DNA from 3 places in the Priestia sp. YIM B13489 genome. Region 2 is predicted to be linked to each of the others. Evidence: riboswitches for the same ligand, from Rfam matches in the RefSeq annotation. Region 2 holds a riboswitch; each other region holds the start of a gene.
The links. Region 2 has a riboswitch for S-adenosylmethionine ahead of ACFX4W_RS23390 (bifunctional homocysteine S-methyltransferase/methylenetetrahydrofolate reductase). Riboswitches for the same ligand answer to the same signal wherever they lie in the genome.

Region 1 (4,312 bases), 1.3 Mb from region 2:
AATAATGGCGCAAGTAATAAGAGGCAGCCGTAGCTTGAACATCTTGAAATAACCTTCTCATCTCCTCAAAATCACATAGGATACAATGATCACTCGTGTCTAAATGTTTAATTAAATTAGAGGCTTCAGTTGAAATCTGCTGTAAATATGTTCGCACATTATTTTTAATTGTATCGTCTAATTGAAAAGGTTGTCTCTCCATCTTATATAGCTCCTATCTGTCAGTCAGTGTTATCTGTAATGTGTGCTAATGTGGGTGAATTATCCGTAAAGCTTATAAATCCCTTATTAATTTTATAGAGAGGTTTTGTGTTTTATTTAGCAAGAGAATATAAAAAGTTGGAGAAAAAAGAAAGCGTTTTATAAATTGATATGTTCACATTTGGGTTAAATTTACATATGTTGTTTTAAATAAAAGTATAGATATTTCTGTGAATTTAAAGTATAGTTTTCTTATCGGATATATGATTTTTAATGTTGACAAATATTCTAAATATGCTAAAATTTTTAAAAAATGCTTATCAAGAGTGGTGGAGGGATCTGGCCCGCTGAACCCCGGCAACCTGCTTAGCAAGGTGCTAATTCCAGCAAAGTGTGTATCATTTTGAAAGATAAGGTGAAAATTTATTGCCTACCCAGTCTTTCAATATGGAAGACTTTTTATTTTGATATAGCGCAAGCGATAATTTGAGGAGGGACACCAATGACTGTAACCCCCGACTTAAAACAAATTTTTGAGCATGTCGAAGCAAAGTAAGAATTAAATAGTTTCGCTGACTAGACACACTAGAGGCGGTTTTATCCAATTCTAGTGGGTAAAACCGTCTTTTTTTATTGGATAACGCGGATAACTAAGAATTGGAGTGAAGAAAATGGCAGACTTATATACGTACGAAAACTGGAGTGATACATTTCCAGAGTTCGACAGTGAAGATGAAACAAAAGGAGCCCTTTCAGCATTGCAGTGGGCGTATGATACCTACGGAGATTCAATTATTTACGCATCAAGCTTTGGTATCGAAGGAATCGTGTTAATTGATTTAATTTCAAAAGTGAAAAAAGATGCTGAAATTGTCTTTTTAGATACGGGCGTTCATTTTAAAGAAACATATGAAGTAATTGATGCAATTAAAGAACGCTTTCCTGATTTGCGTATTCATATGAAAAAACCGGATTTAACGCTTGCAGAACAAGCTGAGAAACATGGAGATGAGCTTTGGAAGAGTCAGCCTAACCTATGCTGTCAAATTCGAAAAATCATCCCGCTAAGGGAATCTCTTGCTCCTTATGATGCGTGGATTTCTGGTTTGAGACGCGAGCAGTCTGAATCTCGTGCCAACACGAATTATTTTAATAAAGATGAGAAATTCAAGAAAGTGAAAGTCTGCCCGTTAATTCATTGGTCCTGGAAAGAAGTTTGGCGCTATGTGTATAAGCATGATTTACCATATAACAAACTTCATGATCAAGGCTACCCAAGTATCGGCTGTGAGCCCTGTACCGCACCTGCCTACAATGTAGACGATTTACGTTCAGGAAGATGGGCAGGTACACAAAAAGTTGAATGCGGATTACACGAATCTTAAATACGAAAGAGCTGAATAAATGATGCTTTTATATGTTGCCTTTATCATTGCGCTTTTTTTTGCAATGAATATTGGGGCAAGCGGTGCAGCAGCAGCTATGGGCGTTTCATACGGCTCCGGTGCGATTAAAAAGAAAAGAGTAGCCCTGTTCATCTGTGCTGTAGGTATTGTGCTCGGAGCCATTATCGGAGGCGGCGAGGTGGTAAAAACCATCAGTTCAGGTATCATACCTGAAAAATTGCTGTCAGTAGAATTAGTTATTATCATTCTGGCTGCTGCAACGCTGTCACTCTTTTTCGCGAATTTAATTGGTATTCCTCTATCAACAAGTGAAGTAACGGTTGGTTCAGTTGTTGGAGTAGGCGTAGCTTATCAATCTCTGTATGTGGAAAAACTTTTAGTTGTCATGTCTTTTTGGATTATTGTTCCGCTGGTTTCATTTGTCATTGCTTTTTTGATTGGAAAAGTGATAAAACGCGGAGCGCATAAAAAAGAAGCAAAGGGAACGTGGAAAAGAGTTTTAACGATTTTAGTTATAGCGACGGGATTCTTTGAAGCCTTCTCAGCTGGAATGAATAACGTGGCAAATGCTGTCGGTCCTCTAGTAGGAGCTGGATTAATGGATGCCACAACGGGTGTCATAGCAGGAGGATTGGCAGTGGCGCTCGGAGCTCTTTTACTAGGAGGCCGAGTTATTGAAACAAACGGGAAAAAAATTACTCGCTATTCTGTAGGGGAAGGGTGCATTATCTCGGGTACTGGTGCTTCTCTTGTCACAGTCGCTTCACTGTTTGGTTTGCCAGTACCCCTTACACAGGTCACTACGTCTTCTATTATTGGAATAGGAGCAGCGAAAACGGGATTCACGAAAGAACAGCGCGAAGTTGTCATTCAAATGTTAAAGGTTTGGGTGGTCTCCCCTGTATTTTCACTCGTAATCTCATATGTTCTTGTGAAATTAGTACTTGAAAGCGACTTATATTCATTTGTGGTGCTAGCTAGCGGATGTATTGCCACAGCAGGTGTTCTAAGCTTAGCTAGAGCGACTAGAAGAAAAAGAGCAAGCTTGCAGTCGGAAAAAGAAAAAATGACTGCGTGATTCAAGTGCTTTTTATTATATTGTGTTAATTATTTAAGGAGGATTTTACAAAATGACAACAATTCAAGCACACGGTGGAGAATTAATTAATTTATATCAACCAACATATGACTACACGTCACTAACAAAAGAAATCGAAGTAGATAACATGGCCCTAAGTGATTTAGAACTAATTGGAATTGGTGCTTACAGCCCAATTACAGGATTTTTAGGAGAAAAAGATTATCAATCAGTTGTTGAAAATATGCGTTTAGCAGATGGAACAGTATGGAGTATTCCTATCACTCTTCCTGTAACAGAAGAGCAAGCTAAAGAATTAAACATTGGCGACAAAGTAAAACTTGTTCAAAACGGCGTAACGTATGGTGTTTTAGAAGTTTCTGAAGTATATACGCCAAATAAAGAAAAAGAAGCGGAGAACGTGTACCGCACGGCAGAACTTGCTCATCCTGGCGTGAAAAAAATGATGGAACGCCCAAATGTATATGTAGCAGGTCCAATCGTACTTGTAGAACGTACACCTAAAACGCGTTTTGAAAAGTATTACCTAGATCCTACTGAAACAAGAGCAGCATTTGAAGAACGCGGTTGGAAAACGGTTGTTGGATTCCAAACTCGTAACCCTGTTCACCGTGCGCACGAATATATTCAAAAAACGGCATTAGAAATTGTAGACGGCCTGTTTTTAAATCCACTTGTAGGAGAAACAAAGTCAGATGATATCCCAGCAGATATCCGTATGGAAAGTTATGAAGTACTTTTAGAGAACTATTATCCTAGCGATCGTGTAGCTTTAGCAGTTTTCCCTGCTGCGATGCGCTATGCTGGACCTAGAGAAGCTATTTTCCATGCAATGGTTCGCAAAAACTTTGGATGCACACATTTCATTGTAGGCCGTGACCACGCTGGTGTTGGTGACTACTATGGAACATATGACGCACAAAAAATCTTCAGTAACTTTACAGCAGATGAATTAGGAATTACACCTTTATTCTTTGAACACAGCTTCTATTGCAAGAAATGTGAAGCGATGGCATCAACGAAAACATGCCCTCACAGCAAGGAAGATCATATGATTCTATCTGGAACAAAGGTACGTGAAATGCTTCGTAACGGAGAAGTGCCACCAAGCACATTCAGCCGTAAAGAAGTAATTGAAGTGTTAATTAATGGATTAGCAAAACAAAAAGTATCTTCAAAATAAGGAGCGGTTGAAGTGAGCAAATCAACAAACATTACGTGGCATGATGCTGGAATTACAAAAGAGGAAAGACGCGAGCAAAATAATCATCACAGTTTTGTACTATGGTTTACAGGTCTTTCGGGTTCAGGTAAATCTACCGTAGCAAACGCAGTGGCAAAAGCGCTTTTTGATAAAAATATTCGCAACTATGTATTAGATGGTGACAATGTTCGTTTCGGCTTAAATAAGAATCTAGGGTTTTCTGCTGAAGATCGTACAGAAAATATTCGCCGTATCGGTGAGGTTTCTAAGCTGTTTGTAGACAGCGGTCAAGTGGTACTAACAGCATTTATCTCTCCATTCCAAGAGGACCGAGCTCAAGTGCGTGAGATCTTAGAGGGGAATGAATTTTTGGAAGTATACGTGGAGTGCCCGTTAGAAGAA
Region 2 (4,312 bases):
GTTTCATCGATTGTACCGACAACCAGAGCTGCACCGAATTTTTTTGCTAGCGGTAAGATTGCATCAAAACGCTCTTCACCATCTTCTAAGTTAATGGAGTTAATAATGACCTTACCTTGCGAGTACGTTAAAGCTTTTTCAATAACTTTCTCGTCCGTTGAATCGATTACAAGAGGAACCTTCACTTTTTTTACAACTTCTTGAATAAATTCCTCCATGTCTTCCATTTCTTCACGGTCCGGATCTGCCAAGCAAATATCAATAACGTGAGCACCATTTTTAACTTGAGCACGCGCAATTTCAGATGCTTCTTCAATTTTTCCTTCCGCAATCAGACGCTTGAACTTGCGAGAACCGATTACATTCGTACGTTCTCCCACAAAAAGAGGGCGCATAGAATCGTCATATACAAGCGGTTCAATACCGGTTACAGCATGGTTATGCTCGGAGCGATCAAGCGAACGGGGCGCAACCTCTTTTACCGCTTCCGCCAGTGCTTTAATATGAGCAGGCGTTGTACCGCAGCATCCGCCTACAAAGTTCAGCCAGCCTTTATCAGCAAACCCTTTAATTTTTTGAGCAAGCAGCTCAGGGGATTCATGATAATTGCCTTCTTCATCCGGAAGTCCAGCGTTTGGATAACAGCTAACTGCTGAAGTGGCTAGGTCTGAAAGAGAGCGAATATGATCCGTCATAAATTCAGGGCCTGTCGCGCAGTTAAGTCCGACTGAAAGAGGCTTCATGTGTTCCAGTGATAAGTAAAAAGATTCGATATCTTGACCAGCGAGAGTTGTTCCCATCGGCTCAATTGTTCCTGAAATCATAATAGGAACTTCGGTTTTTAGTTTTTCAAACGCCGCTGTAATACCTAAAAATGCGGCTTTTACGTTCAGCATATCTTGACAGGTTTCGACTAAAAGCAAGTCAACGCCGCCGTCTAACAAACCTCGAGCTTGCTCTTCATACGATTCTACTAACTCAGGGAATGTAATACCTCCGGTAACAGAGAGAGTTTTAGTGGTAGGACCGATAGCTCCAGCTACGAACCTAGGCCATTCGGGAGTTGAATATTTATCGCGGGCTGCACAAGCAAGCTTCACAGCTTCGATATTCAATTCATACGCCAAGTGACCTAAATCGTATTCATCAAGTACGGTAGATGTTGAGCCAAACGTATTGGTTTCAATGATGTCAGCACCTGCTGCAAAGTACTCTTCATGAATGCGCTGAATCACATGAGGCGCTGTTCGAGTCAAATATTCGTTGCAGCCTTCATATTCTTCGCCGCCAAAATCTTCAGCGGTTAAATCAGCATCTTGAATCATCGTTCCCATTGCTCCATCGATGATGAGTATTCGCTTCTTTAGTTGTTGTTCGATAAGTGAGCTCATTTATATCTTCCTTTCTGATGTAACAAGTTGCTTGTCATGAATATAGCGTGTTAGAATTTCGGTCATTTCATAGCGCATAAACGGCGTAATTAAGTAAATACCGTCAAATAACTCATATGCTGTATCAATTAAGCTTTTTGCAATCGCAAGACCTTCGACTTCACCGCGGATTCGGTCATTTCCCGTTGCATCCATGCGTTCTAGAATATCTTCTGATAATTTAATTCCAGGTACTTCATGGTGAATAAATCGAGCATTTCTTGCGCTTGTTAACGGCATGATACCGATATATACCGGTGTTGTTAAATGTTTGGTTGCTTCATATACCTCTTCAATTTGCTTAGTTGAATAGAGAGGCTGAGTAATGAAATAGTGAGCCCCGCAGTCGATTTTCTTTTCCAAACGCTGAACGGCTCGGTCTAAGTGACGCACGTTTGGGTTAAAGGCAGCTGCAATGGAAAAATTGGTTTTTTGACCAAGTGGTTTGCCGGAATAAGATAGTCCTTCATTAAACTGAGCGATTAAACTAATCAAGTCAAATGAAGATAAATCGTAGACCGAAGTGGCGCCAGGGAAATCGCCAACTTTTGACGGATCACCCGTAATTGCAAGTACTTGATTCATTCCTAGCGTATGAAGTCCCATTAAATGAGATTGAAGTCCAATTAAATTTCGGTCGCGACAGGTAATATGAATAAGCGGTCGTGCTTTTGTTTCTTGCTGCATCAGTGTTGCCATTGCCAAGTTGCTGATGCGAGGTGAGGCAAGAGAATTATCAGCTAATGTAATAGCATCTACGCCGACTTTATCAAGTGCTTTTGCGCCTTCTAAAAATTTCGTCGGACCAAGCTGTTTAGGCGGATCTAGCTCGACGATAACCGAGCGGCGCTTCTTCACAATTTCATGCATATGAGGTTTATCCTGCTGCTCACGCTCTTGAACCGTAACGGCAGGTCTCATTTTAACAACTTTGCTTGTAATCGGAGGCAGCTCTTTTAAGGCAGATGACATTGCGCGTACGTGAGCTGGTGTTGTACCGCAGCATCCTCCAATTAAGCGAACCCCTTGTTCGCGGAATAAACGCGCGCTTTCTACAAAGTAGTCTTCATTTGTTTCATATTCCAGCTTTCCTTCCACATACGCCGGAAGGCTGGCATTAGGGTAAGCAGATAAGAAAGCACGATCAGGAAGCGGTACTTCTTCAAGAGACTGAATCATATGATAAGGACCTAAACGGCAGTTTAGCCCGACAACATCTGCTCCCAGCGCCTCTAATTCTTTTAATGCATCTGCTAAAGGGCGGCCATCTTGCAGTACGCCAATATCATGCAGGGAAACGTGAGTAATAATAGGCTTATCCGTTTCTTTTCTTGCCAGTGTAAGAACGGTTTTTAATTCTTCGAAATCATAGTATGTTTCAAACAAAAGGCCATCCACGCCTTCATTTAAAAGCCAAAACATCTGTTCACGAATGCTTCGCTTAACCTCTTCTAAACTAATAGCGTTTTTTTGGAAAGAACGAATTCCGCCGAGTGTACCAACCACGTAAGCCTGATCTTTTGCAGCTTGTTTCGCTAATTTTACACCAGCAACATTGATGTCTTTGACTGAATCTTCTAATCCATAACGGGCAAGTTTTTGATAATTAGCAGCGTACGTATTTGTTTGAATAACGTTTGCACCAGCTTCTACATAGGCTCTGTGAATACGAGCAACCTCTTCTGGTTTGGTGATGTTTAGTTCTTCAAAACAGCTGTCAATACCGTGTGAGTAAAGGAGGGTACCAGTGGCACCATCCCCAATTAAAATTTTAGACTTTAAATCTTCAAGTAACCCCATGTCAAAACCTCCTTAAATTGTTCCGCTTCTATTTCACGAGTGATTCGTTTTATGCAATATGCCGATAAAATAGAAAAAGTCTTCTTAAGAAGAAGACTTTTTTCGCCTTCTTATCTTCCAAGCAATAAATTGCTTGCTGGATTTAGCACCATGTCTCTAACGACTGGTTGCTGAGGTTTCAAAGGGCCAGTCCCTCCACCTCTCATGATAAGAATCAATTGTATATAATTGAAACATATTTTTTTAAATAGAAAGAATACTTATTTAATAATTTATCTGATTTTTAGAAATTATACAACAGTAAATTGTGAATTTCCAGCAAATATTGAGGAAAATTTAAAAGCTAAAGGGAAAATATCCGTATATTTTGTTTGAAAATGACTGTTATGTTAGGGGTTAAAGAGTTTTTTGTGAGAAATACAAAAAGAAAATGAAAAAAATAAACCAAAAGGCACAAGCACTGGGATGTGCGTAGATTTACACGTGAAAAGGCTCGTCTTTTTTTTATCGTTTCTACATATAGTGAACTATGAAGGATAGAAGGGTGATGGGCATGAAAAGGTGGAAACTCACGCTGCAGGTTGCTGCTACGTATGTAGGCACCGTTGTAGGAGCCGGTTTTGCAACAGGCAAGGAAATCGTTCAATTTTTTACACAGTACGGGGAACTTGGAATGGTCGGAATTTTGGTCAGCGGCTTGTTTTTTATTTGGCTAGGTTCAAAAATGATGCTGCTTTCGCACGCAATTGGGGCTTCTTCTTATCAGCAGCTTAATACATATTTATTTGGTGATGTGCTTGGAAAAGTGGTAAACGGTGTAATGATTGTCATTTTATTTGGAGTAACTTCAGTCATGCTAGCGAGTACGGGAGCAATAGGAAAAGAACAGTTTGGGCTGTGGCCTCCTGTTGGGATGATTTTTACAATTGTTTTAACTTATATATTTATCGCAAAAGGAATTAACGGTATTTTAATGGTTAATTCTCTTGTTGTGCCGATGATGCTTTCATTTGCTTTTATCATATTTATGCCGAATATCAGCTATTTCTCACTGATTCAAACGAAGCCGGATTTAACGCTCG
Region 3 (4,312 bases), 710 kb from region 2:
CCGTGCTGTTTGACTGCATGAGTATAAAGTTCTTCATACGTCCATACGTTCACGTCAAGAGATGAACCCTCCATTCCCTCAGCGTACTGCCTAGCGGCTTTATTATAATGTTTTTTTACATTCAAAGCTGCTTTTTCAGCCGATTTCAACAGCAGATCTGTTACTTCTTTAAGAGAGCGGTTTAACATAAATAAATTAAATAATACAACGGCAGAGTGCGGAATTTGAACTGAATACTCTTCTTTTAAATCTTTTTGTATCAGCACCGTAGGAGGTGGACTCGTTTCATCTCTTACTTTTTCGCAAAAATCAACGTTTAATTCTATTTCTTTTGTTAAATAAGAAGCTAGTAAATTAGCATTTAAACCAGCTAGCGGTTCCCCTACATGAGTTTCTTTTCCATAACACAAAAAGCTTGGCATGATTTTTCCAATCGATCCTGAGTACACATAGTTCGTTTGATCTCCAGGATAGCGGCTGAACACCGGTTCTGCATTTAGCATGAGAGAAAAATCCAGCTGATGTTTGCGGGCAAGTTCTAAAAGAACAGGCACTGCTTTTCTCATCCCAAGCGAATTTACTTCTTCATCCGGTACCGACAGCAGCAGGATGTTTCCGTCAAACTCTCCGTTGCATGCTCGTTCAACCATACTGATATGCAGGGCAATGCCTGCTTTCATGTCCATCGTTCCTCGGCCAAAAAGCCAGTCTCCTTTTATCATATCTTTTTGTACGTGCGCCGGAACTTGTTCCATATGGTTATAAAAAGTACGTGTTAATGTATCAGCGTGAAAAGCATCCTTTTTCCACTGTCCATAATCTTGTACATCCACTACATCGTAATGACTTACTAGTACAACTGTTTTGTTCGTATTTTTCCCTTGAACAAAAGCTGTAACAATCGATCGCCCGTCTCCTGTTGAATGAAGCTCGACTTGCTCATTTTTTTGAAAGTAAGGCAGCTTCAATAAATATGATGCTATCGATTCAGCCATTTCCACTTCTGCCATCGTTCCTGTCACGCTAGGTATAGAAACCAATTCGCTTACAAGTTTTTTTAACTGTTCTTTTGTTTGATACAAAGATGTTTTGTTCGACATACCCTTCATCTCTTTCCTTTTTCTAAATTTTCTATCAAACAAAACCATTCGTCAATCCCTTTGACAGAGACCCTTTCATCCTATCCCTATGTATCATAGTATGGCGCTGTCTTTACGCACATGATAAAAAAAGAGTGCGCGGCTAGGGATAGCACCGCACACTCTTTTTTTACTTTTGGTCATCTTCTAAAAAGTCTAGGATACGATCAATAAGCTGTTCGCTTCCTGCATCGTTTCCGTGTTCAAGAGACATTTCCATTTCAATGCTCCTTTCATAAAATATTCTTGTTTTATAACATACCACAATTCATTTCGAATGTAACCTTTAATTTGTGTAAAAATTTCGACAATTTATGATTAATTTTAAAACCTAGCGAGTATTGATTATACCCACCAGATTCTTTGCTTGTCAAAAACCATGCTTTCTATTTAAAAACACTTAAAAAATAGAGGCGCGAGCAGACTTCTTCTATAAAAGACAGCCTACTCGCTCAAGCTTGGAACAGCATGATGAATAAATTTCTAGTTCATTTGCTTTTTGTATATCTTTAATATCTATGCCTACAGCATATGTACGAACATGGTTTTCGACCACAATTTCATAAAATGTTTCTAACTCACGATAAGCTACTTGATAATGCTTTCCTAATAATTTCACTGCTTCCTTTAATGCTTTCTCTCCTGTATGTGCTGCAACTGCTGTATGACTCATAAAACCCTCTCCTTTTAGAAAAATAAAAAAAACTCATTTTGCTTTGATGCAAAATGAGTTTTTCACCCGTTTTATCACCCAAAGCACATGCTTTGCTGGTAGGAGCACCTTACATTCGTAGGTTGCTGTGGAGTCAAAGAGCCAGATCTCTCGTCCACTCGTGATAACTTTTTAATTTAAAATTTATTTTATCAAACAATTCCATCCGCGTAAATAGAAAAATAAAAATATTTTAATTTTTTCGGTAATGGAATGAATTCAAAAAACGAAAGCTTAGATTAGCAAAATAAGAAGCTGCTACAAGTAATGCCTCTTCATTTAATGAAAAAGAAGGATGGTGCCATTCATATGCTCCAGCTGTACCCATCCATACAAAAAATCCTGGTACATGCTGCTGATATACGGCAAAATCTTCTCCTCCAGGCGATTGTTCAGCTTCTACGACTTGATAACTAAGATCCTCTGCCGCTTTAATAGCCAGTTTTTCCAGCTTATCATCATTGTTGACTACAGGAAGATATGGATACCATTTAACGTCTACTGAAGCCCCGAAAGCTGCGCCAATCCCTTCAGCAGTTCGTTTCATAAGAGCCGGTATTTTTTCTCTCGCTTCTTCTTGAAAGGTACGCACCGTTCCTTCAAGCGTTACTTTGTCAGGAATGACGTTCCACGAGCTCCCTCCGTGGATTTGAGTTATGCTGACAACAACATTTTGAAAGGGGCTGAGATTACGGCTGACAATGGTTTGTAAACTAGTAACAATTTGACCAGCAGCAGCAATCGGATCTATTGTTTTTTCAGGAATACCCGCGTGACCTCCTACTCCTTTGACGTCAATTTCAAAACGATCAACGCTTGCCATTAAAGGTCCCGGTTTGATACCAATGGTTCCTACAGGAAGATCCGGTTTGTTATGCATCCCAAATATCGCTTCCACTCCTTCGAGCACACCTTTTTCAACTAGCATTTTTGCCCCTGAAGCCGTTTCTTCGGCTGGCTGAAAGATAAATCGAATCGTACCCCAAAGCTCGTGCTGACGCTCTTTAAGAAGGATAGCTGCTCCGATTATAGAAGCCGTATGAAAATCATGGCCGCACGCGTGCATAACACCGTTCACTTCAGAAGCAAATGGCAGATTGGTTTTTTCTTCAATTGGCAGCGCATCAATATCAGCTCGAATAGCGATAGTAGGTCCCGGCTTTCCTCCTACAATTTCTGCTACTGTCCCTACGTCTAATTGGAATGCATCCGCTATAGAAATATCATAGTGCTTTAACCACTTTTTAATACGTTTAGTTGTTTCATATTCTTTCATTGAAAGCTCTGGAAACCGGTGCAGCTCACGGCGTATGTCTATTAACTCATTTAGTAGTAATTGATCTGTCATATTTATCACTCTTTCACATTTCTTAATTTGGATCACTTCTCTATCTTTTACGACAAAGAGTGTACCTTATTGAATTTTTTATAAAGAAATACGGTCGTATAACCTTCTGCAAGGCGCTTTTCTTTAGCTTGAACATATCCTTTTCGTTCATACATCTCAACTAACCAAGGATGTTCTTTTGCTGTTCCTAAAGACACACCTGGTGATTTAAACATATTTTTTATTATCTCTTCCTCTACTAGATGCAGCAGCTTAGATCCAACGCCTTTCCTGGCAAACGACGGGTCTACTGCAAACCACCAAAGATGCGGAACAGCAAACGGACCTGGATGTTCTCCCCAAGGCATTCGTATAGACACAGTTGCAGCGATTCTTTTATCTTCTTCATATACATAGCAAAGGTTTTGAGAAATATTTTTCTTAACGAGGGCAAGATCAGCAGTAGCTGCTAAGAAAGGAATGCCTAGCTCTCGAATAGGCTTATATGCTTGTAGAGTTAAGTTCAATAAGTTATCTGCGTCGTCATTTGTTGCCAAACGGAATTCATTTTTCATCTCTTCGCCTCCTTATGTAGTGCTTAAATATTTTATTTAACTTATAAGTTTACTAAGAATTAAAAAAGACAGACTGCCGCCTTGCGTACTCACTATACAACTGCTTTTATAACGTGTCAATTCTATTTATCGTTTTCTATAAAGGGTATAAATAAAACAAAAGAGATTGAGACATAACTAAATCACTCCAAGCTGAAGACGAAGAAATGGGATACATGAGCTGGACTGTTTGTTACACCGCTGTCGATTTTCGTGCAAACCTTCGCTTTCCGCAGGCGGCAGCTAAGCCTCCTCGTCACTTATGCTCCTGGGTGGCTCACCTCTTCCCCTTTTCCCCCAGAAGTCTTCATCTTGCCCTCCAACCAGTAGCTAGAAGCACCTACATACATGAAACCTACGTCCAACATAACCATGAAAAGATCTAAACGAAGTTGGATTCTCTATCAAGAATCTCCATTCATCGTTCGGATCTTCCTGCAACGAAAATACTTTTTTCACAGCCTCATTACGTATATACCAAGATCAACTTCAGGATTCACTTACCGTAGCTTTTAAAGTA

Region 1: it holds a riboswitch for S-adenosylmethionine, as region 2 does, so the genes downstream of both, ACFX4W_RS16630 (phosphoadenylyl-sulfate reductase) here and ACFX4W_RS23390 (bifunctional homocysteine S-methyltransferase/methylenetetrahydrofolate reductase) in region 2, are expected to answer to the same signal.
Region 3: it holds a riboswitch for S-adenosylmethionine, as region 2 does, so the genes downstream of both, ACFX4W_RS27205 (hypothetical protein) here and ACFX4W_RS23390 (bifunctional homocysteine S-methyltransferase/methylenetetrahydrofolate reductase) in region 2, are expected to answer to the same signal.

The regions. Positions count from the first base shown of each region.
Region 1 is NZ_JBHZOQ010000053.1:2,124,143-2,128,454, reverse strand. Features, by position in the region: gene cdaS (sporulation-specific diadenylate cyclase CdaS) at 1-202, opposite strand, end outside; SAM riboswitch class I at 516-618, shown strand; gene ACFX4W_RS16630 (phosphoadenylyl-sulfate reductase) at 873-1,586, shown strand; gene ACFX4W_RS16625 (sulfate permease) at 1,606-2,685, shown strand; gene sat (sulfate adenylyltransferase) at 2,738-3,889, shown strand; gene cysC (adenylyl-sulfate kinase) at 3,902-4,312, shown strand, end outside.
Region 2 is NZ_JBHZOQ010000053.1:3,421,063-3,425,374, forward strand. Features, by position in the region: gene metH (methionine synthase) at 1-1,391, opposite strand, end outside; gene ACFX4W_RS23390 (bifunctional homocysteine S-methyltransferase/methylenetetrahydrofolate reductase) at 1,392-3,230, opposite strand; SAM riboswitch class I at 3,338-3,444, opposite strand; gene ACFX4W_RS23395 (YkvI family membrane protein) at 3,784-4,312, shown strand, end outside.
Region 3 is NZ_JBHZOQ010000053.1:4,126,860-4,131,171, forward strand. Features, by position in the region: gene ACFX4W_RS27200 (M20/M25/M40 family metallo-hydrolase) at 1-1,100, opposite strand, end outside; gene ACFX4W_RS27205 (hypothetical protein) at 1,570-1,812, opposite strand; SAM riboswitch class I at 1,881-1,982, opposite strand; gene ACFX4W_RS27210 (M20 peptidase aminoacylase family protein) at 2,045-3,199, opposite strand; gene ACFX4W_RS27215 (GNAT family N-acetyltransferase) at 3,247-3,753, opposite strand; gene ACFX4W_RS27220 (methyl-accepting chemotaxis protein) at 4,282-4,312, opposite strand, start outside.